DNA from 4 places in the Streptomyces sp. NPDC027189 genome. Region 4 is predicted to be linked to each of the others. Evidence: riboswitches for the same ligand, from Rfam matches in the RefSeq annotation. Region 4 holds a riboswitch; each other region holds the start of a gene.
The links. Region 4 has a riboswitch for cyclic di-AMP ahead of ACZ4RZ_RS22595 (M23 family metallopeptidase). Riboswitches for the same ligand answer to the same signal wherever they lie in the genome.
Positions count from the first base shown of each region.

Region 1: it holds a riboswitch for cyclic di-AMP, as region 4 does, so the genes downstream of both, ACZ4RZ_RS26185 (transglycosylase family protein) here and ACZ4RZ_RS22595 (M23 family metallopeptidase) in region 4, are expected to answer to the same signal.
Region 2: it holds a riboswitch for cyclic di-AMP, as region 4 does, so the genes downstream of both, ACZ4RZ_RS42705 (M23 family metallopeptidase) here and ACZ4RZ_RS22595 (M23 family metallopeptidase) in region 4, are expected to answer to the same signal.
Region 3: it holds a riboswitch for cyclic di-AMP, as region 4 does, so the genes downstream of both, ACZ4RZ_RS16875 (peptidoglycan DD-metalloendopeptidase family protein) here and ACZ4RZ_RS22595 (M23 family metallopeptidase) in region 4, are expected to answer to the same signal.

Region 1 is NZ_JBVHRI010000011.1:171,662-177,140, forward strand. It holds gene ACZ4RZ_RS26175 (cytochrome P450 family protein) at 1-545, shown strand, start outside; gene ACZ4RZ_RS26180 (LysM peptidoglycan-binding domain-containing protein) at 745-1,698, shown strand; cyclic di-AMP (ydaO/yuaA leader) riboswitch at 1,881-2,044, shown strand; gene ACZ4RZ_RS26185 (transglycosylase family protein) at 2,049-2,732, shown strand; gene eno (phosphopyruvate hydratase) at 3,128-4,414, shown strand; gene ACZ4RZ_RS26195 (FtsB family cell division protein) at 4,573-5,049, shown strand; gene ACZ4RZ_RS26200 (DUF501 domain-containing protein) at 5,079-5,479, shown strand, end outside.
Region 2 is NZ_JBVHRI010000031.1:6,741-12,219, forward strand. It holds gene ACZ4RZ_RS42690 (bifunctional acetate--CoA ligase family protein/GNAT family N-acetyltransferase) at 1-1,433, opposite strand, end outside; gene ACZ4RZ_RS42695 (HPr family phosphocarrier protein) at 1,611-1,892, shown strand; gene ACZ4RZ_RS42700 (GntR family transcriptional regulator) at 2,117-2,812, opposite strand; gene ACZ4RZ_RS42705 (M23 family metallopeptidase) at 2,999-3,763, opposite strand; cyclic di-AMP (ydaO/yuaA leader) riboswitch at 3,777-3,936, opposite strand; gene ACZ4RZ_RS42710 (M16 family metallopeptidase) at 4,171-5,479, opposite strand, start outside.
Region 3 is NZ_JBVHRI010000006.1:166,221-171,699, forward strand. It holds gene ACZ4RZ_RS16865 (tyrosine-protein phosphatase) at 1-667, opposite strand, end outside; gene ACZ4RZ_RS16870 (alpha-galactosidase) at 864-2,933, shown strand; cyclic di-AMP (ydaO/yuaA leader) riboswitch at 3,228-3,394, shown strand; gene ACZ4RZ_RS16875 (peptidoglycan DD-metalloendopeptidase family protein) at 3,397-4,290, shown strand; gene ACZ4RZ_RS16880 (SGNH/GDSL hydrolase family protein) at 4,660-5,445, shown strand.
Region 4 is NZ_JBVHRI010000009.1:22,413-27,891, forward strand. It holds gene ACZ4RZ_RS22585 (PrsW family intramembrane metalloprotease) at 1-371, shown strand, start outside; gene ACZ4RZ_RS22590 (aldo/keto reductase) at 597-1,541, opposite strand; gene ACZ4RZ_RS22595 (M23 family metallopeptidase) at 1,700-2,737, opposite strand; cyclic di-AMP (ydaO/yuaA leader) riboswitch at 2,749-2,905, opposite strand; gene ACZ4RZ_RS22600 (PP2C family protein-serine/threonine phosphatase) at 3,187-4,395, opposite strand; tRNA gene ACZ4RZ_RS22605 (tRNA-Met) at 4,544-4,617, opposite strand; gene ACZ4RZ_RS22610 (dihydrofolate reductase family protein) at 4,711-5,479, opposite strand, start outside.

The DNA of each region.
Region 1 (5,479 bases), on a different contig from region 4:
TCCTGCTGTTCGCCGGCTTCGAGACGACCGTCAATCTCATCGGGAACGGCACCTACGCCCTCCTCACCCACCCCGAGCAGCGCCGGCGACTGCAGGCCTCCCTTGCCGCCAAGGAGACCGGACTCCTCGAAACCGGCGTCGAGGAGCTCCTGCGCTACGACGGCCCCGTCGAACTGGCCACGTGGCGGTTCGCGACCGAGGCGGTCCGGATCGGCGGGCAGGACATCGCGCCCGGCGACCCCGTCCTCGTCGTACTGGCGGCAGCGGACCGTGACCCCGAGCGGTTCCAGCATCCGGACACGCTCGACCTCTCGCGGCGTGACAACCAACACCTCGGGTACGGCCACGGCATCCACTACTGTCTCGGCGCGCCGCTCGCCCGACTGGAGGGCCAGACCGCGCTGGCCACCCTGCTCACCCGTCTTCCCGATCTCCAACTCGCGGGAGATTCGGCTGATTTGCGCTGGCGCGGCGGGCTCATTATGCGTGGATTGCGCACACTTCCCGTGGAGTTCACGCCTCCGCTTGACTTGTCCCGTCCGTAATGAGCGGACACGCAGGGGACAGCCTCTCAGCAGCGAAAAAGTGACACTTCATCAACTCTGTGATCTTCACGTGATCTACGCTGTATCGACTTGTGACAAGCGTTCGAGTGCGGATACGTTCACCCATCAACGCGGCCCATCCGTCGCTGCAGTCGCGGTAGCGGCTGTCGTCACCTGCTGTCACGCGAAAGGCTTCCGCATGCTCTCCGGGAACGGCCGTCATCGTCGCCCCCGTCAGGCCCCGGCCCTCATCGTCGCCGCAGGAGTGACCGGATCGGCCATCGCGATCCCGTTGCTCGGCGCCACCAGCGCGAGCGCGGCCGACGGCACCACCTGGGACCGGGTCGCGGAGTGCGAGAGCGGCGGCGCCTGGAGCGCGAACGACGGCAACGGGTACTACGGCGGGCTGCAGTTGACCCAGGAGAACTGGGAGTCGTACGGCGGCCTCGAGTACGCCCCGAGCGCCGACCAGGCCAGCCGCTCGCAGCAGATAGCCATTGCCGAGAAGGTCCTCGACGGCCAGGGCCTCGCCGCCTGGCCCACCTGCGGACCGCTCTCCGGGCTCAGCAAGAGCTCGGGCTCGGTCGAGGTCGACACGGGTGTGGCGGGCGACTCATCGAGTTCTTCCGATTCATCTGACTCGTCCGGTTCGTCTGCTGAGTCTGGTTCATCCGACTCGTCCGGCTCCGACTCCTCGTCCGACGCCTCCTCGGATGCGACCGAGAACTCGACGAAGTCCGACACCTCACAGGATTCCGACAGCTCGGATACAGAAAAGCCCAAGAGTGACGAGTCGGACAAGTCCGGCCAGAACGACGACTCTTCGGCCGCGTCCGACAGTGCGTCGTCCGGCGCCGGGCGCCACCGTGGCGACAGCGCCGACGAGGACGGGACGGAGGGCGCGACCGACGGTCGTACGGACGGCGCTTCCGGGCGGCACGCCTCGCGCGGCTCCGGCGCCTCCCGTGACGCCGCCGACGGCTCCTATGTCGTGCGCGCCGGGGACAGTCTCTGGGCCATCGCCGACTCCCTTGACCTCAAGGGTGGATGGGCCGAGCTGTACGCAGAGAACAAGGAAGCGGTCGGCACCGATCCCGACCTCATCCTTCCCGGTCAGACGCTTGCAGTTGGTGCTGAATCGGGCGAAAAGTAGCGGGAGTTCGCGTCCCGGTTCGCCGTGGAATGTCCGGTTTGGCGCGAGTGAGATATGAGTCTCAGAAGCCCTGATCGTCTTTGAAATTCCGCCGATTGCATGTCTACGGTCATGACCGCTCGCCACAGCGGGCCCCGACGGTCGCAACGCCGAATCCTGCCAACGGCCGTACGGGAACAGTCGACGCGTCAGCGCCGTAGGCAGGAGCGGGGGACCCAAGGTAAGCGCCGCGCCCGGTAGTTGACCGGGAGTGGCTTGGGGTGAAGCCGTGCGCCAGTGGCGTACGACCGGGCACTCACCCGCCCGAACCCGACAGCTCACCTCGCAGGCGTCGGTGAGGGGATCTCTCCATGCTGTTTTCCAGCAAGGGCAAGCACCGCCGCCCGGCCGTCCTCAATCGGACTACCCGTCTCGCAACGCTCGCCGGCGTCACCGGTGTCGCCATCGCCGCCCCGCTGATGGCGGCCGGCAACGCCTCCGCCGCCACCGCCTCCGAGTGGGACGTCGTCGCCCAGTGCGAGTCCGGCGGCAACTGGTCCATCAACACCGGCAACGGCTACTACGGCGGCCTGCAGTTCTCGCCCTCCACCTGGGCCGCGTACGGCGGTACCGCCTACGCCGCCACCGCCGACCAGGCGTCCAAGTCCGAGCAGATCGCCATCGGCGAGAAGGTCCTCGCCGCGCAGGGCAAGGGTGCCTGGCCGACCTGCGGCACGGGCCTGTCGGGCGCCGCGTACACCGGTGGGACCTCCAGCAGCTCGCAGAGCACGACCCCGAGCACCACCACCCGGACGACGGAGCAGCCCGCCTCGCGTTCGGCCGAGCGCCCGGCCGCCAAGACCGTCACCACCCCGACCGGCAAGAAGGTCAAGAAGGGTGACGGCGAGTACAAGGTCGTCAAGGGTGACACCCTCAGCTCGATCGCCGAGAAGAAGCACGTCAAGGGTGGCTGGCAGCAGCTGTTCAAGCTGAACAAGGACATCATCGACGACGCCGACTTCATCTACCCGGGTCAGCAGCTTCACCTCGGCTGAGTGCGCGGCTGACAGCTCAGCCGGGCATTCGGCGGATTGCCCGGCGGAGTAAGAGCTCCCTCATCGAGGAGGCCTCCATACTGGAGACCTCGTGAGGGTCCCCCGTCCCCACGGGCTCCCCGCTCCGGTGCGTGTTCCCCCGCACGCGCCGGAGCGGGGCTTTTTGTGCGTGGCTCTCGTGCGCTTTCATATGCGGCTCTCGCGCGCGGGGGTTTCGTGTACGGGGCAGGTTTTTGTTCCGTTCGGAAACAATTTACTCTCGGTTCTGCCCAAGGGGTGGTCGACCGGCTGGCCGATCCCTCCGAGGCGGTTAGGCTCATCTCGCGGAGCCGACCGCGGCTCCGTGCACTACGGGCCCCGCGGCCCCGCGTACCCGCGTCACATCCCAGAAGGAGATGCTCGTGCCGTCCATCGACGTCGTCGTAGCCCGGGAAATCCTGGACTCCCGAGGCAACCCCACGGTCGAGGTCGAGGTCGGCCTCGACGACGGCAGCACGGGTCGTGCCGCCGTCCCGTCCGGCGCCTCCACCGGCGCCTTCGAGGCCATCGAGCTCCGCGACGGTGACCCCAACCGCTACCAGGGCAAGGGTGTCGAGAAGGCCGTCCTCGCCGTCATCGAGCAGATCGGCCCGGAGCTCGTCGGTTACGACGCCACCGAGCAGCGCCTGATCGACCAGGCGATGTTCGACCTGGACGCCACCGACAACAAGGGCTCGCTCGGCGCCAACGCCATCCTCGGCGTCTCGCTCGCCGTCGCGCACGCCGCCTCCGAGGCCAGCGACCTCCCCCTCTTCCGCTACCTCGGCGGTCCGAACGCGCACCTGCTGCCCGTTCCGATGATGAACATCCTGAACGGCGGCTCGCACGCCGACTCGAACGTGGACATCCAGGAGTTCATGATCGCCCCGATCGGCGCGGAGTCCTTCTCCGAGGCCCTGCGCTGGGGCGCCGAGGTCTACCACACCCTCAAGAAGGTGCTGAAGACCAAGGGCCTGTCCACCGGCCTCGGCGACGAGGGCGGCTTCGCCCCGAACCTGGAGTCCAACCGCGCCGCGCTCGACCTCATCGTCGAGGCCATCAAGCAGGCCGGTTACATCCCCGGCGAGCAGATCGCGCTCGCCCTCGACGTCGCCGCGTCCGAGTTCTACAAGGACGGCAAGTACGAGTTCGAGGGCAAGTCCCGCTCGGCCGCCGAGATGACCGAGTACTACGAGGAGCTCGTCTCCGCGTACCCGCTGGTCTCCATCGAGGACCCGCTGTACGAGGACGACTGGGCCGGCTGGAAGGTCATCACCGACAAGCTGGGCGACAAGGTCCAGATCGTCGGCGACGACCTCTTCGTCACCAACCCGGAGCGCCTGGCCCGCGGCATCGAGGAGGGCTCCGCCAACGCCCTGCTCGTCAAGGTCAACCAGATCGGCTCGCTGACCGAGACCCTGGACGCCGTCGAGCTGGCCCAGCGCAACGGCTTCAAGTGCATGATGTCGCACCGCTCCGGCGAGACCGAGGACGTCACCATCGCCGACCTCGCCGTCGCGGTGAACTGCGGCCAGATCAAGACCGGCGCCCCGGCCCGCTCGGACCGCGTCGCCAAGTACAACCAGCTGCTGCGCATCGAGGAGATCCTCGACGACGCCGCGGTGTACGCCGGCCGCTCGGCCTTCCCGCGCTTCAAGGGCTGAGTGTTCCCGCACGTCCGCTCCGCGCACCGTCGGAGCGGCAAGGGCTGACCCGCACAGGGCCAAGCCTTAGCCAGTCGTACGTACGTCCCCGTATTCGGTCCCGTACCGTGTGCGGGGACGTACGCACGTGACGGGCTTGCACTGGGGAGGCGGGACTCATGGCCGTGAAGGACCGGGACCGGTTCTCCACCGCGACCAGGCTGCGGCTGCTCGGCGAGCAGACGGCGGCCCGTGTCTACCGTTCCCAGACCAAGCGGCAGGCCCGCCGCTCGCGGCTGACGGGCCGGGCCGCGCTCCTGGCTCTCGTCCTGTGCTCCCTGATCGTGGCCCTCGCGTATCCGATAAGGCAGTACGTGTCCCAGCGGGCCGAGATCGCCGATGTGGAGCGCCAGCGGGAGCAGGCCCGCGAGCGGGTCGAGCAGCTGCGCGATCTCAAGGCGCGCTGGCAGGACGACGCGTACGCCGAGCAGCAGATCCGGCAGCGGCTGCACTATGTGATGCCGGGCGAGACCGGCTACGTCGTGATCGACCCGGACGCGTCGAAGCAGGCCCGCGCCGACAAGGGGTCGGCCGCCCGTCCCTGGTACGCCAATGTCTGGGACGGCGTGGACAAGTCCGACGCCGCCGACCAGTGAACTGACCAGAAAGACAAGTGACTCACGGCATGGAAACGCCACCGCCGCCCACCCCGCGCACCGAGCCGACCGACGCGGACGTCGAGGCCTTCAAGCAGCAGCTGGGCCGGCCGCCCCGCGGATTGCGCGCGATCGCGCACCGGTGCCCTTGCGGGCAGCCGGACGTCGTCGAGACGGCGCCGCGTCTTCCCGACGGGACGCCGTTCCCGACGACGTACTACCTGACGTGTCCGCGGGCCGCGTCCGCGATCGGCACGCTCGAGGCCAACGGTGTCATGAAGGAGATGACGGACCGGCTGGCGACCGATCCCGAGCTGGCCGCCGCGTACCGCGCCGCCCACGAGGACTACATCGCGCGCCGCGACACCATCGAGGTCCTGGAGGGCTTCCCGAGCGCGGGCGGCATGCCGGACCGGGTGAAGTGCCTCCA
Region 2 (5,479 bases), on a different contig from region 4:
GCGGACACCGTGGCGTGCGGCAACCGCGTGGCCCGTACGGCATGCCCCTGGGGAGCAGCCCCGCCGTGCCGCGCCCCCTGGACCACGACCAGCGGCTTCGCCGCCGCCGTCCGCCGTGCGAGGCGCGTGAACTTGCGTGGGTTGCCGATGGATTCGAGGTACATGAGGGCGACGTCGGTGTGCGGATCGTCGTACCAGTACTGGAGTACGTCGTTGCCCGACACGTCCGCCCGGTTCCCGGAGGAGACGAAGGTCGACACTCCGGTCACGCCCGTGACACCGCCACCGCGCCGGTGCAGCCGGGACAGCAGGGCGATCCCGATCGCGCCGGACTGGGCGAACAGGCCTATCCGCCCGGGGCGCGGCATCTCCGGGGCGAGCGAGGCGTTGAGGCGGACCTCGGGGGACGTGTTGATGACCCCGAAGGCGTTGGGGCCGATGATGCGCATGCCGTACGTACGCGCCTGGCGCACGAGTTCGCTCTGGCGCTCGCGCCCTTCGGGGCCGCTCTCGGCGTACCCGGCGGACACGACCACGAGCCCCTGCACCCCGTGCTCGCCGCACTCGGCGACGACCTCGGGGACGAGCGGCGCGGGCACCGCGACGACGGCGAGGTCGACGGGTTCGTCGATGTCGCGGATGGAGCGGTGCGCGGGGACTCCGTCGAGCTCCTTCTCGTCGAGCGCCTTGTTCACCGCGTACAGACGGCCGGTGAATCCGGCGTCGCGGAGGTTGGTGAGGACGCTGCGGCCGACACCGCCGGGTGTGCGGCCCGCGCCGATGACGGCGACCGAGCCGGGTGCGAGCAGCCGCTGCACGGACCGGGCCTCGGCGCGCTGCTCCCGCGCGCGCTGCACGGCGAGCGACCGGTCGGTGGGTTCGAGGTCGAACTCCAGGCGTACGACGCCGTCCTCGAAGTGCCGCTTCTGCTGGTAACCGGCGTCCGTGAACACCTTGATCATCTTGGTGTTGGCGGGCAGCACCTCGGCGGCGAACCGGCGGATGCCGCGCTCGCGGGCCACGGCAGCGATGTGTTCCAGGAGGGCGGAGGCGACACCGCGGCCCTGGTGCGCGTCCTGCACGAGGAAGGCGACCTCGGCCTCGTCGGCGGGCGCGGAGGCGGGCAGGCCGTCGGCATTAATGCGGTCATAGCGTACGGTGGCGATGAACTCGCCGCCCACCGTGGCCGCGAGACCCACCCGGTCCACAAAGTCGTGGTGCGTGAAGCGGTGGACATCCTTGGCGGACAGTCGTGGGTACGGCGCGAAGAAGCGGTAGTACTTCGACTCGGCCGAGACCTGCTCGTAGAAGCTGACCAGGCGGTCGGCGTCATCAATGGTGATGGGCCTGATGCGTGCGGTACCACCGTCACGCAGCACCACGTCCGCCTCCCAGTGAGCGGGGTACTCGTGCCGGTCCGACGAGGTCTGCATGGGCCCCAGAGTACGGCTCGCATCCGACAACGGCGCGAGGCAGTCTGTGGGGAACGGACGTCGGATCGAGGCCGCGATCCGACCACACTCCGGACGGGACGAAGGACCGCTCCGGAGACGCTTCACGATATGGGACACTGGTCTAGACAACCCTGAAAACCTGAAGGGCAGCATCACATGGCTGAGCGCCGCGTCAACGTCGGCTGGGCCGAGGGCCTTCACGCCCGCCCCGCTTCCATCTTCGTCCGGGCCGCGACGGCCTCCGGTATCCCCGTGACGATCGCCAAGGCCGACGGCAACCCCGTCAACGCGGCCTCCATGCTCGCCGTCCTCGGCCTGGGCGCCCAGGGCGGCGAGGAGATCGTCCTCGCCTCCGACGCCGAGGGTGCGGACACCGCCCTCGACCGTCTGGCGAAGCTGGTCGCCGAGGGTCTAGAGGAGCTCCCCGAGACCGTCTGAGCACACGCCTGTGCACCTGAACCGGCGCCGCTCTCGCGGAGGCGGTTGCGCGCCGTTGGGGTTGCTCAATTGATGGTGGCGGTGGTTTTCGTCCAAAAGCCGCCGCCCCGCACGCATATAGAAGGGCTCGCCTGAAAACATCGGGCGAGCCCTTCGCTTTTCCCTATTGCGGGCAGCAGAAATAGTCCCCCGAGAATTACCCCTCTTTGTATACGGCGCCCGTGTTAATGCCGCGGGCCCGTCATGTTTACGGGAGGTTGCGAAGTCCTCACACGGTCCGGACGATCTCCGCCGCCGGGAAAACGGAGCCGGTGCGCGGCCGCGGCACGCTCGGTGTGCAGGGCCGTGATCGCCCGGGCCCGCTCGCTGTCGCCGCGCGCCACGGCGTCCACGATGCCGCCGTGTTCCGCCCAGGACTCCGCGGGGTTGGCCGACGCCTCCACCGCGTACATCCACGCGATCTTGTGCCGCAGCTGGGCGAGCGTGGAGGTGAGCGCGGGGCTTCCGGAGGCCTGCGCGAGGGTCTCGTGGAACCAGCCGCCCAGCGAGCGCAGATCCTCGCTGTGGCCCCTCCTGGACCGCTCCTGCCCCAGCCTGACCAGGCCTCGGAGCACCTTGAGGTGGGCCTCGGTACGGCGCTGCGCGGCCCGCGCGGCGCCCAGCGGCTCAAGGAGCATGCGCATCTCCAGCAGGTCGGAGGCCTCCTGCTCGGTGGGCTCCGCGACGCACGCGCCCGCGTGCCGGCGGGTGACGACGAAGCCCTCGGCCTCCAGCGTCCGCAGGGCCTCGCGCACGGGGACGCGCGAGACGCCGTAGCGACGCGCGAGCAGTTCCTCGGTGAGCCGGCCGCCTCGCTCGTAGACACCCGCGACAATGTCGTCACGGATCGCCGTGCATACCGAGTGCGCCGGAATACGCATGACCGGACCTCCGCTTTAATCCCCGCGAAACGCCATCGATTGACGCTTGTTCAGTGACTCTATTGCAGGGAGCCGGAATTTCCGATGGCAGGCCGGAATCCATGGATATTTTTTGGACACACGGCCGCGTGAAACGACGATGCCCCGGCTCGGCGAGCCGGGGCAACGGAACTGATGAAGCGCTCGTCAGACGTTCACACCGTGCGAGCGAAGGTACGCGACCGGATCGATGTCCGAGCCGTACTCCGCGGTCGTGCGGGCCTCGAAGTGGAGGTGCGGCCCGGTCGTGTTGCCGGTGGACCCGGAGAGGCCCACCTGCTGGCCCGGGGTGACCGTCTGGCCCACGGAGACGCCGATGGACGACAGGTGCCCGTACATCGTGTACGTGCCGTCGTGCATCTTGATGACGACCTGGTTGCCGTACGCGCCGCCCCAGCCGGCCGTGACGACCGTGCCGGAGCCGACGGCGTGCACCGAGGTGCCGGACGCGGCGTGGAAGTCGACGCCGGTGTGGCTGCCGGAGGACCAGAGGCTGCCGCCGGCCTTGTAGCCGGTGGAGATGTACGAGCCGGTGATGGGCAGGACGAAGGTGTTGAGGCGCTTGCGCTCGGCTGCACGGGCGGCACGCTCCTTGGCCTCGCGCGCCTCCTTGGCCCTCTCCGCGGCCTGCTTGCGGGCGGCCTCCTCGGCCTTCTTCCGCGCGGCGGCCTCGTCGGCGGCGCGCTGCTGCGCGACGGCCTGCGCGTCGATCTTCTCGGCGAGAGTGTCGCCGATGGTGATGATCGGAGTCAGCCCGGTCTGCTCGGCGGAGGTGTCCGCGGCCAGTGCCGGGGCGGCCAGGGTTCCGATGACGCCGGTGGTGGTGAGCGCCGCGACGCCGACGGCGTTCGTGGTCGTGCGCTTCACGCGGCTCGGGCGACGGTGCTTCCCTGTGCCACAGGTGAACGCCATATAGGGGCTGATCCTTTCCTTCCTTCTCGCCTACCGGGTTAGCTGACGGGTTCGGAGCAGGAAGGTCTCCTACGGACTCCCTCCGGGGAGGGCGTCCGATTCACCCCAGGGACTGCGTATGGGTCCCCGGCTCCCCTGGCTCGCGCCGTACGGGGACTCGGCGATGACTGTCCGGTGCCGCGGGCGCGGCGCACTGCCTGACGAACAGCCGGATCGACGCTAAACGGGGCATCTTTCAATCAACAAACGGATCACGGCTTTTGTAGCGCATGCCACAGGGCAGACGGGCAACCTCCGTATCAATACGGACATCTTGGGGACGAAGTCCGGAAAGAGACACGAAGTCCGGGCAAAAGGAGACCCAGGTGACTCTTCAGTCACCTGGGTCCTCAGGGAGTCGCGCTGCTCTACTCGGCCCGGACGACGGTGACTTCACCGATTCCGAGCGCCTTGACGGGCTCCTCGATCTGCGCGGCGTCACCCACCAGGACGGTCACCAGACGGTCCACCGGGAAGGCGTTCACGGCGGCCGCGGTGGCCTCCACGGTGCCTGTCGCGGCGAGCTGCTGATAGAGCGTCGCCTGGTAGTCGTCCGGCAGGTACTGCTCGACCTGGTCGGCGAGCGTGCTCGCGACGGCCGCCGCGGTCTCGAACTTGAGGGGCGCCACACCCACCAGGTTCTGTACGGCGATGTCGCGCTCGGCGTCCGTCAGGCCCTCGGCGGCGAGGGTACGCAGCACCTTCCACAGGTCGTCGAGCGCCGGACCGGTGTTCGGCGTGTCCACCGAGCCGCTGATGGCGAGCATCGCGACGCCCGTGCCGTCCGGAGCGGAGCGCAGCACCTGGCCGAACGCCCGCACACCGTAGGTGTAGCCCTTTTCCTCGCGCAGGACGCGGTCCAGGCGTGAGGTGAGGGTGCCGCCGAGGCAGTACGTGCCGAGCACCTGGGCGGGCCAGACGCGGTCGTGCCGGTCGGCGCCGACGCGGCCGATGAGCAGCTGCGTCTGGACGGCTCCGGGGCGGTCCACGATGATCACACGGCCGGTGTCGTCGGCGCTCACCGGCGGCACGGGGCGCGGCTCGGCGGACGAGGCGGTCCAGGAGCCGAGCGTGTCGGCGAGCAGCGCGTCGAGGTCGACATCGGTCAGGTCACCGACGATGACGGCGGTGGCCGTCGCGGGGCGTACGTGCTTCTCGTAGAAGGCGCGTACGGCCGCCGAGTCGATCTTCTGGACGGTCTCCTCGGTGCCCTGTCGCGGGCGCGACATGCGCGAGGCCGCCGGGAACAACTCCTTGGAGAGCTCCTTGGCCGCGCGGCGGGCCGGGTTGGCCGTCTCGTGCGGGATCTCGTCCAGGCGGTTGCGGACCAGTCGCTCGACCTCGCTGTCCGCGAATGCCGGCGCCCTCAGGGCGTCGGCGAGCAGACCGAGTGCCTTGGGCAGGCGCGAGGCGGGCACTTCGAGCGACAGGCGTACGCCGGGGTGGTCGGCGTGCGAGTCGAGGGTGGCGCCGCAGCGCTCCAGCTCGGCGGCGAACTCCTCGGCGGAGTGCTTGTCGGTGCCCTCGGAGAAGGCTCGCGCCATGATCGTGGCGATGCCGTCGAGGCCCGCCGGTTCGGCCTCCAGCGGCGCGGCGAGGATCACCTCGACTGCGACGACCTGCTGGCCGGGGCGGTGGCAGCGCAGGAGCGTCAAGCCGTTGTCGAGCGTGCCGCGC
Region 3 (5,479 bases), on a different contig from region 4:
GCGCGTCGAACAGCGGGCTGAGCAGCTCCATGACCTCCGGGGAGTACGCGGCGGCGGAGCTGCTGCTGCGGTGCACCTTGTAGCGGCGGTGGGCGGCGTTCGACTCCAGGTAGTCGGCCACGATCGCGTCGCGCTCGACCCCGAGGGCGAGGAGCGTCACGGCTATCGACAGGCCCGCGCGGTCCTTGCCGGCCGCGCAGTGCATCAGCGCGGGCACGCTGTCCTCGGCCAGCGCGTGCAGCACCTGGGAGTGCTCGGCCGTGCGCTGCTTGATGATCGTGCGGTACGAGTTGATCATGCGGTTGGCGGCCTTGCCGTCCCCGAGGATCGAGCGGAGCTGGTCGATCTCGCCGTCGCGGACCATCTTCCAGAACTCGGCGCCGTCGGCCGGGTCGGTCAGCGGAAGATTCACGTTCCGCACACCCGGCAGCTCGACGTCCGGGCCCTCCAGCTTCTGGTCCGAGGCATTGCGGAAGTCGAAGATCGTGTGCAGGCCCAGGGAGGCGAGGAACGCGGCGTCCTCCTCGGTGGCGTGCGCCAGGTGGCCGCTGCGGAACAGCTGCCCCTGCTTCACGCGCCTGCCGTCCATCGTGGGCAGGCCGCCCACGTCCCGGAAATTGCGCACGCCTGCCAGCTCGGGCTCGGTCGACGGGACCTGCTGCGTCACTGGGGTTCCTCCCATTCGGCCGTCGGCGCTGCTCGGCTTCGCTCGGCGGCGCTTGGCGCTTGTGTGCGGGTTGCGCTCTCGACGATACGACATGGGTTCCTGGGGCAATGAGTTGTCCACAGGCGTTGCCTCCGAGACGCCGTGCCCATGATGATGTCGGCATCTGATCGCACCTGTTCGAATCTGTGGGGGACTGATGATCGAAGTCGGCGCGGACGCTCGTACCTGGCTTCTTTCGGGGCCGACGAGCAGCTACGCACTGCGGCTCACCGAACGCGACGAGCTGCTGCACCTGCACTGGGGCCCACGGATCGCGCTCGCCGACGCCGAGGCGCTCGCCACGCTGCCCGCGCCGCAGTACTGGCCCTTCGAGTCCCCGCTCGACGGGCGCGAGGAGTACCCCGTCGAGGGCGGCCCGCGCTTCGTACGGCCCGCCCTCTCCGTGCGCACGGACGAGCGCCGCGGTACCGAGTGGTGCTTCGAGACGTACGAGACGGAGGGCGACGAGCTGCGCCTGCGTTTCTCGGACTCCGGGCTCGGTATCACGCTGCACTACCGGATGCGCGGAGATGTCGTCGAGCGCTGGGTGACGCTCGCCAACGAGGGTCCCGCCCTGGAGCTGCTGCGCGCCGACTCCGCGACCTGGACGCTGCCCGAGCGCGACGGCTGGCGGCTGTCCCAGCTGCACGGGCGATGGGCGGCCGAGTCCCGGCTCGTGCGCACCCCCCTCACCTACGGTGAGAAGGTCATCGGCAGCCGGCGCGGACACACCGGGCACCAGCATCTGCCCTGGGTCGCGCTCGACGGCGAGGCGACCGAGGAGAGCGGCGAGGTGTACGGGTGCGCGCTCGGCTGGTCGGGCTCGTGGCGGATCTGCGTGGCCCAACTTCCCGATGCGCGCGTGCAGATCTCCGGCGGCGCGGGGTACGACGACTCCGGGCTGCTGCGCCTGGAGCCGGGGCAGTCGTTCACGACCCCCGTCTTCGCCGGACTGTGGAGCGACGGCGGCTTCGGCGGGGCGAGCCGGGCCTGGCACGCCTATCAGCGCGCGTACGTCATCCCGGACGCGGACCAGGACCGGCCGGTGCTCTTCAACTCCTGGGAGGCCACCACCTTCGACATCTCCGAGGAGCAGCAGGGGGTGCTCGCGCGCCGGGCCGCGGCGATGGGCGTCGAGCTGTTCGTGGTCGACGACGGCTGGTTCGGGGCGCGCACCAGCGACCGGGCCGGGCTCGGCGACTGGACCCCCAACCCGGACCGCTTCCCGGCAGGGCTCAAGCCGCTCGGTGACTACGTGCACGCGCTGGGCATGCGATTCGGGATCTGGGTCGAGCCGGAAATGGTCAATCCGGACAGTGAGCTCTATCGCGCGCACCCTGACTGGGTGCAGTTCCATCCAGGGCGAACCAGGACGGAATACCGCAATCAGCTCGTACTGAACCTCGCTCGCCCGGACGTTCAGGAGTACCTCTGGGAGCAGCTCGACGGCCTGCTCTCCAGTGCCCCTATCGACTACGTGAAGTGGGATTTCAACCGCTGCTTCACGGACGCGGGTTGGCCCGGCGAGCGCTATCCGCAGAAGCTGTGGGTCGAGCACGTGGAGGCCCTGTACGCCCTTCTCGACCGGCTGCGGGCCGCGCACCCCGGGGTCGCCTTCGAGTCCTGCTCGGGCGGTGGCGGCCGTATCGACCTCGGCATCATGGCGCGTACGGACCAGGTGTGGACCTCCGACAACACCGACCCGCTCGACCGGCTCGCCATCCAGCACGGCTTCAGTCAGGTCCACCCGGCCCGGATCATGGCCGCCTGGGTCACGGACAGCCCGAACACGCAGCTCAATGGCAGGATCAGCTCGCTGCGCTTCCGCTTCGTGAGCGCCATGGCCGGGGTGCTCGGCGTCGGCGGCGACCTGAGCGAGTGGGGCGAGCCGGAGCTCGCCGAGGCTCGGAGGTGGGTGGACCTCTACAAGGAGATCAGGCCCGTCGTGCAGCGCGGCGACCTCTACCGGCTGCGGCCCCCGGAGGGCGGGCTGAGCGCGGTGCAGTACGTCCATGGTGATGAGACCGTCGTCCTCGCCTGGCTCCAGGCCCAGCGTCACGGCGAGCCGCTCGCCCCGCTCAGGCTGCGCGGACTTGACCCGACAGAAGCGTATGAGTGCCGCGAAACGGGCGAAGTGCACCGAGGTGCGGTGCTGCTGCATCACGGACTGCGGACGGGGCTGCGGGGAGACCTTGACGCGACGGTTATCCGACTGCGTCGCATGTGACTGTTCTGTCCGAATTAGTGCCTTCATTCCAAGTAGCCCTGGAATAATGCATCGTGGGTCGAGGTGCGTGAGGAGCGTCATATTCGTGACGATGTGTTGCGGCCGCCTTTTCGCAATCCGCCCCAATTTCCGGGAGGGTTGAGGGCTCGGAAAGATCGCCGATTCACGGAGGGTGACCGGAATTTCGCGATGGATCAAGAAGGGCGTGCGCACATAAAAGCCACATGGTTGTGGATGCGCTCTCATCTCGCTTACGTTCAGCCTCAATCCGGACGGACGCCCAATCCTGCCGCCGCCCGGAATCCGCACACTCACCCGCATACGGCAGGAGCGGGGGACCCACAGGTTCCATGCCTGTTCCGGTCTCCGGAACGGCTAGGGGTATAGCCGTGCAATTGCACGGCCGGGCATCTCCAGCCCGCACCCGACAGCTCACCTCGCAGGCGCCGGAGAGGAATTCGTCATGCCCGCGAAGGGTAAGCACCGCCGTCCCAAGTCTCAGCGTTTCACCCGCTCGATCGCCGTGGCCGGAACCGGCGGCGCCGTGCTCGCGCTGCCTCTGATGGGAGCCACCGGCGCCCACGCCGCGACCCCGACGGTCTCCGTCGCGCAGAGCGTCGAGAAGCCCGCGAAGAAGACCGCCACCGCCGCTCCCACCGCGGCGAAGAAGGCGGCCAAAATCAAGACGTACGCGGTGAAGGCCGGCGACTACCTCGCCAAGATCGCCGACGAGCAGAACGTCAGCGGCGGCTGGAAGAAGCTCTACTCCGACAACCGCTCGGCCGTCGGCAGTGACCCGTCGCTGATCCACCCGGGGCTGAAGCTGACGATCGGCAAGAAGGCCGCCTCCGGCAGCGCCACCCGGTCGTCGGCCGGGACGGCGCCGTCGGCCGCGAAGAGCACCAAGGCCGACGCGACCACCAACGCCGCCTCCGCCAGCAGCAGTTCCGGCTACACCCTGCCCGTCGAGGGCGCCACCGTCGGCACCGCCTACAAGGTGGCGGGCAGCATGTGGTCCAGCGGCTACCACACCGGTGTGGACTTCGTGGTCCCGACCGGCACCACGATCAAGGCGATCGCCGCGGGCACCGTCGTCTCGGCCGGCTGGGGCGGCGCCTACGGCAACCAGGTCGTCATCCGGCACGCCGACGGCCAGTACTCCCAGTACGCCCACATGTCGTCGCTCTCCGTCTCGGCGGGCCAGACCGTGACCGAGGGCCAGCAGATCGGCCTCTCCGGCGCGACGGGCAACGTCACCGGACCGCACCTGCACTTCGAGATCCGCACCACGCCGAACTACGGCTCGGACGTGGACCCCGTCGCGTACCTGCGCTCGCACGGTGTCGCCGTCGGCTGACGCGTCTCCCTCGCCCCCAAGGGCCGGACCCCATGATCCCCGGGGTTCGGCCCTTGGTGTCTCATGAGCGGCGCGGCAACGGCTCGGCACGGAGTGCGCGCCGTCGTCAACGGGCGGCCGCAGAAGCCGGGTTCTGCGGCGCCGGCGCCCCGGCGCCGGCGACGTCCATGTGGGGCGGCTGCCTCAACGGCGTCCGTGCGGGGCGGCTCCCTCAACGCCCCTGATCAGGGGCTTATTCCGGAACTGGACAATACTTTAGGCGTGGCTTATCTCACCATCCGTCAACCCTTCCTTACGGTCGCGTAGCTCACATCCGAAGGTGAATCATGGGCCGACGTGGCAGACGATTCGAAGAGTGACAACAGATCAGTGATCGGGTCGTACGTGGCGGTGGGGGACAGCTTCACCGAGGGCGTCGGCGACCCCGGCCCTGACGGGGCCTTCGTCGGTTGGGCCGACCGGTTCGCGGTACTTCTCGCGGACCGCCGGCCAGAAGGCGACTTCAACTACACCAATCTCGCCGTACGCGGCAAACTGCTCGACCAGATCGTCGAGGACCAGCTCCAGGACGCGAAGCAACTCGCGCCGGACCTGGTCTCGTTCTCCGCGGGCGGCAACGACATCATCCGGCCCGGCACCGACCCCGACGAGGTCGCGGAGCGCTTCGAGCGCGCGATCGCCGAACTCACCTCCGCCGTCGGCACCGTCATGGTGACCACCGGCTTCGACACCCGTGGCGTGCCCGTGCTGAAGCATCTGCGCGGCAAGATCGCCACGTACAACGGACATGTGCGGGCCATCGCGGACCGCTACGGCTGTCCCGTACTCGACCTGTGGTCGCTCAAGACGATCCAGGACCGCCGCGCCTGGGACGGCGACCGGCTGCATCTGTCGCCCGAGGGGCACACCCGGGTCGCGCTCCGCGCCGGCCAGGTCCTCGGCCTCGAGGTACCCGCCGACCCGGACCAGCCCTGGCCGCCGCTGCCGCCGCGCGGCACGCTCGAAGTGCGGCGCGACGACATCCACTGGGCGCGTGAGTACCTGGTCCCGTGGATCGGGCGGCGGTTGCGTGGGGAGTCGTCGGGGGATCACGTGGCGGCCAAGGGTGCCCTTTCGCCCGACGACATCAAGATGCGGATCGAGTCGGTGGCTTGAGCCCGGCCTCCGTGCACGGCGGCACGGGCCCGAG
Region 4 (5,479 bases):
TGCTCGGCTCGATGCGGGCGCGGCGGCTCGCCCGCGAGTGGGCCGGGCACCACTTCGGGAAGCCCGCGGCTCGCTCGGTCGCGGAGTACGAGGCGTACGCGACCTCGCTGGCGTTTCTACGGCATCGGGGGCGCCGTGGGCGCGCCGGTGCCGACTTCGTCGTACGGGAGCGGGAGTTGCTCGACGAGCTGTGGCGGCGCCGGGATGTCGCCCGCCCTGCCCTGTCCTACGCGGCCCGGGCCACAGCCCCGGTGGTCCCGGTGGTCCCGGTACCTCCACCGTGGCCCGCACCCGGCTACGCGTACACGTACAGCCACCCCTACGGGCCCGCGGCCACCCCATATCCCGCGTACAACCCGTACCGCTCGTAGTTTTTCGCCCCCGCCGCCCCTACCCTCCCCCACTCTCGGCTTCGCTCGAGCGGGGGGACCCCCATCGTCCCGGGGGGCTGCGCCCCCAGGCCCCCCTAAAAGATCGCGCAGTTCCCCGCGCCCCTCTACGGGCGCGGGGAACTGCGCGACAAGCCCCCGCGCACCCGCAGCCGAAAGGCTGGTACGGGACGAGTGGGGGCGGAGGGCGCGAAAAAACAACAGCCGTTACGCCGACGCCTCCGTCAACTTGACCAGCTCCCCGTCCGTCAGGACCAGGTCCGCCACCCCCAGCAGCGCCGGCAACTGCTCAGGCGTCCGCGCCGAGGAGATGGGCGCCGCGACCGTCGGCTGGGCGGCGAGCCAGGCGAGGGCGACCGTGGCGATCTCGGCGTCATGGGCCTGGGCGACCTCGTCGAGGGCGGCGAGCACACGAACCCCCCGCTCCGTCTCAAGGTGCTTGGCCGCACCCTGGGCCCGCGCCGAGTCCACCGTCGCCCCCGGCCGGTACTTACCGGTAAGGAAACCGGAGGCGAGGGCGAAGTACGGGACGGCCGCCAGACCGGAGCGCGACGCGATGTCCCGCAGCGCGCCCTCGTACGTGTCGCGCGAGACGAGGTTGTAGTGCGGCTGGAGGGCGACGTACCGCGCGAGCCCCTCGCGGTCGGAGAACTCCAGGGACTCCTGGAGCCGCTCGGGCGAGATGTTGGACGCGGCGATGTGGCGCACCTTGCCCGCCTTCACCAGCTCGTCGAGCGCACCGATGATCTCCTCGACCGGCACCTCGGGCTTGTCGAAATGGGTGTAGTAGAGGTCGATGTAGTCGGTGCCCAGGCGGCGCAGGGATGCGTCGGCCGCGGCCTTGATGTTGGCGGCGGACAGCCCCGGATACTCGGGGTGCTGGCTGACCTTGGTGGCGACCACGACATCCGAGCGGTTGCCGCGCGCCTTGAGCCACTTGCCGATGATGGTCTCGGACTCGCCGCCCTTGTTGCCCTCGATCCACGCCGAGTACGAGTCGGCCGTGTCGAGGAAGTTGCCGCCGGCGGCCGCGTACGCGTCGAGGACGGCGAAGGACTGGGACTCGTCGGCGGTCCAGCCGAAAACGTTGCCGCCGAGGGAGAGCGGGAAGACCTCGAGGTCGGAGGAACCAAGCTTGCGCAGAGAAGTCATGCTCAACTTCAACACCCGTGCCGGATGGATGTATTCCACACACGATTACCCGCACGATCACACGCCGAGACGCCGCGCGACTCCGCACACGCCTGACCGGCAGCCCTGACGTCGGGGGGGTGCCGTCAGGACCACCGGGGATCAGGGGAACGTAGGTGTCAGGGGTTGATGCCCTTGCTGCGCAGCCACGCCATCGGGTCGATCGCGTCGCCGCCGCCGGGGTGGACCTCCAGGTGCAGGTGCGGCCCGGTGACGTTGCCCGTCGCGCCCACGCGCCCGATCACGTCACCCGTGGCGACCTTCTGGCCCGCGCTGACGCTGATCGACGACTGGTGGCAGAACCACAGCTCCGTACCGTCGTCGAGGGTGAGAATCGTGCGGTAGCCGTACGCGCCGGCCCAGCCCGCCTCCGTGACGGTGCCGCTGTGGATCGCCTTGATCAGCGTGCCGGTGGGCGCGGCGAAGTCGAGACCCGTGTGGTAGCCGGAGGACCACATGGAGCCGGCCTCGCCGAACCGGGAAGTCAGCGTGTACGAGGAGGTGGGCAGCGAGTAACTCTTGGCGAGCTCGGCGAGGCGCTTGGCCTCGGCGGCCTGCCTGGCAGCCTCGTCCGCCTTCTTCTTCGCGGCGGCGGCCTTGGCCTCGGCGTCGTCCTGCTGCTTGGCGGCGAGCGCGACGGCCTGCTTCGCGGCGGCGGCCTCGGCGGCGTCCTGGGCCGCGCTGTCGACCTGGTCCTGCTGCGACTCGGCCTGCTGCATGATGCGGGCGCGCAGTGCCTCGCCCGCGTCGGTGGCGCCCTCCGCGGCGTCGGCGCTGGTCAGACCGGCGCTGGTGAGCGGGGTGGCGGAACCCTTCGGCGTGCTGGAGCCACCGTCGGATATCAGGGCCTTGGCGGATTCGGTGACCGACGACAGGTCGGGCAGCGAGATCGACACCGGCGGCTTGCCGGGCGCCGCGGTGGCCATGCCACCCGCGCCGACGGCGGCGATGACGCCTACGCCGAGAACCGTGGAGCTGCGGGCGAGTCCTCCGCCGCGCTGCTTGCTGACGCGGTGCCGGCCGCGGACGGGACGGACGGAATCCTCAGTGGGGTTCCACTCCTCCCAAGGACCCTCGTCATTGCCGTACGCGTAGCCGAAGGGCTGTGTGTCGCTGGGCGCGAACGAGGTTTGCTGGGCAGGCCGGTTGGACGCCACGTGGGCGTGCTCCTTTCCTTCCTTCTCGCCTACCGGGTTAGCTGACGGGTTCGGAGCAGGAAGGTCTCCTACGCGCGTCCACCACGGTTTCTCCACCGTGAAAGACGCTCGATTCACCCCAAGTTGGTGGTTCCCCGGTTCCCTTGCGGGATTCGGCGCGTGCGCACGGAGCCGCCTCTTGTGACGGCTGGGACGACCGCGCTGCGTTATCGAACGTTAATAGACTCGGGTACCGGATTCCAAGCTGTTCGGACTGATCATTAACGCTTTTGGCCAGGACTTTGGGGTCACCACCGGCCTAAATCGGGCGAGTTGACCACGCTTCACAACCTTCGAGTCAGCTGACGGTATGTCAGTTGTTATGCGGAGGGGCATCGTCCGATCACCCCTCGTGACAACGATCAAGAACGCCGCACGGACGACTCGCAGGGAAGCCATAGGGACGACTCTCAAGAACGCCGCACGGCAAGCAGCGCCATGTCGTCCGTCGTGCCGTCGACCGTGTGCCGGCGGACCTCCTCGGCGAGGGCCGCCAGCAGGGCGTCCGGCCCGGGGAAGACGCGTCCCGCGAGGCGCGCGGCGGGATCGTAGAAGCCCCCGCGCTCGTCGCGGGCTTCGGACAGGCCGTCGGTGTGCAGGAGCAGCGTCGCGCCGTGCGGGAACTTGGCCTGCACGGCCCGGTCGGGCCAGGTGCCCAACTCGCCCATGCCGAGCGGCAGCGCGGGATCCTCGGCGTCGAGTGTGACGAGCGTGCCGTCCGCGTGCAGCAGCAGCGGCGGCGGATGGCCGCGGTTGACGATCCGTACGACGTCCTCGCCGTGCGGGATCTCGGCGAGTACGGCCGTGGTGAACCCCTCGAAGGCGTCGAGGCCTTGGCGCCGGGTGCCTTCGCGCGCCAGCGCCCGCTCCAGGCGCTGCGCGACCGCCTCCAGCGTCGCCTCCTGCTCGGCCGCCTCCCGGAACGCCCCGATGACGACGGCGACGGCGGCCACCGCGCCCATGCCCTTCCCGCGTACGTCGCCCACGACCAGCCGTACGCCGTGCGGGGAGTCCTGCACCGCGTACAGGTCGCCGCCGATGAACGCGTCCGCCTGCGCGGCCTCGTAGCGCGCCGCGACCTCGAGGCCGCCGATCCGCTCGTCGGGTTCCGGCAGCACGGCGCGCTGGGCGGACTCGGCGATCTCCCGCACCGTGGCGAGCCGTGCGTCGCTGCGGCGGACGAGGATGTTGATGACGACGGCCAGGATGCCGGCCGTCGCCACCGTGACCACTTCGGTGACCGAGTCGACGTCCGGGACGATGCCGAGCCCGATGTGGATCGTGAACACCGCGGTGATGCCCGCGAGGCCGGTGAGCACCGTGCCGCGCAGTGAGTAGAGGGGTGCGGCCACGAGCGGCGCGGCCGTGAAGAGAGGGGCCGCGGTGAAGTCCGACGGCGTGAAGTAGTCGTAGCAGGCCCCGGCGACGATGAGCAGCGCGGGGAGCGCCCGGACGAAGGCCCGCGCCGTCGAGATCCTGCGCCGGCCGGGTTCCGCGGCGCCGGGCGGCCGGGTGTCCCCGAGGCCGGGGTCGGGCACGGGCACGGGGTCGCCGGGCAGCCGTCCACCGGACCGGTCGTACGGGCCCTCGGCCCACTGCTCGCCTGTTTGCTGCCCCACCCGTCCAGGCTTCCCGGAGCGGGGGCGGGGGGCGACCGGTGTGGACCGACCGGGGGACGAGGAGAGGTCGGGATGTGCGGAGCCGTGGTGGCCGGCAAACACCAAGGGCCGGAACTCGTGAATCCGAGTTCCGGCCCTTGGCCTTCAGTAGCGGGGACAGGATTTGAACCTGCGACCTCTGGGTTATGAGCCCAGCGAGCTACCGAGCTGCTCCACCCCGCGTCGTTGACATCAGTGTACGCCATCCGCGGGACCCGAAGCACACACGTTTAAACGGGCCCCCGTGCGGACCCCAGCGGCAGGTGTCGGCGGGATTCACAAAAGGTGCCGGTTGGGCGCCTTGGCGCGCTCCTCGTACTCCGGGAGTACGACCACGTCGGCGCCCTCGGCCACGAGGAGCCCGTTCCCGTCGGCCCCGGCGACGAACGTGTCGGGCTCCCGCCAAGCGGTGACCACCCGCCGTACCCCCGCGTCGAGAATCAGCCGGGCACACGGGGCCGGCCGGGAGGCCCGCCGGGCGCAGGGCTCCAGGCTGCTGTACACCGTGGCCGAGCCGAGGCGCGGATCGGCGGGGTCGATCTTGGCGAGCGCCGCCTCCTCGGCGTGCACCACGGAGTCGCCGCCCTCACGGGAGTACCCGCGCGCCAGCTCGGTCCCATCGGCGGCCACCACCACCGCGCCCACACTGAACGCGGTCTCCGAGGGCGGGCACAACGCGGCCAGCTCGCAGGCGAGCGTCAGCCAGTGCCGGTCCGCGGCGGCGGCGAGCCGACCGACGCCGGGCGCCGTGGGGACGTACCGGATGAGGACGACGTCCCCGACGGCCCGTGTCTCCATCAGCCGCATCCGCCCGGGGGGATAGGCCCCGGGCCCGAACAGCCGCGGCGCGTCCGGCTGCCCGACGAAGAGCGGCGCGACGGCGAGCTGCAGCTCGTCCGCGAGCTCCTCCCGCATCAGCTGGGTGTGCACCCGTCCGCCCCCTTCGACCATGAGGCGCCGCACACCCCGTACGTCATGAAGGTGTTCCAGGAGCACACGCCAGTCGAGTTCGGGGCCGGTCGACACGATGTCGACGCCGAGCCCG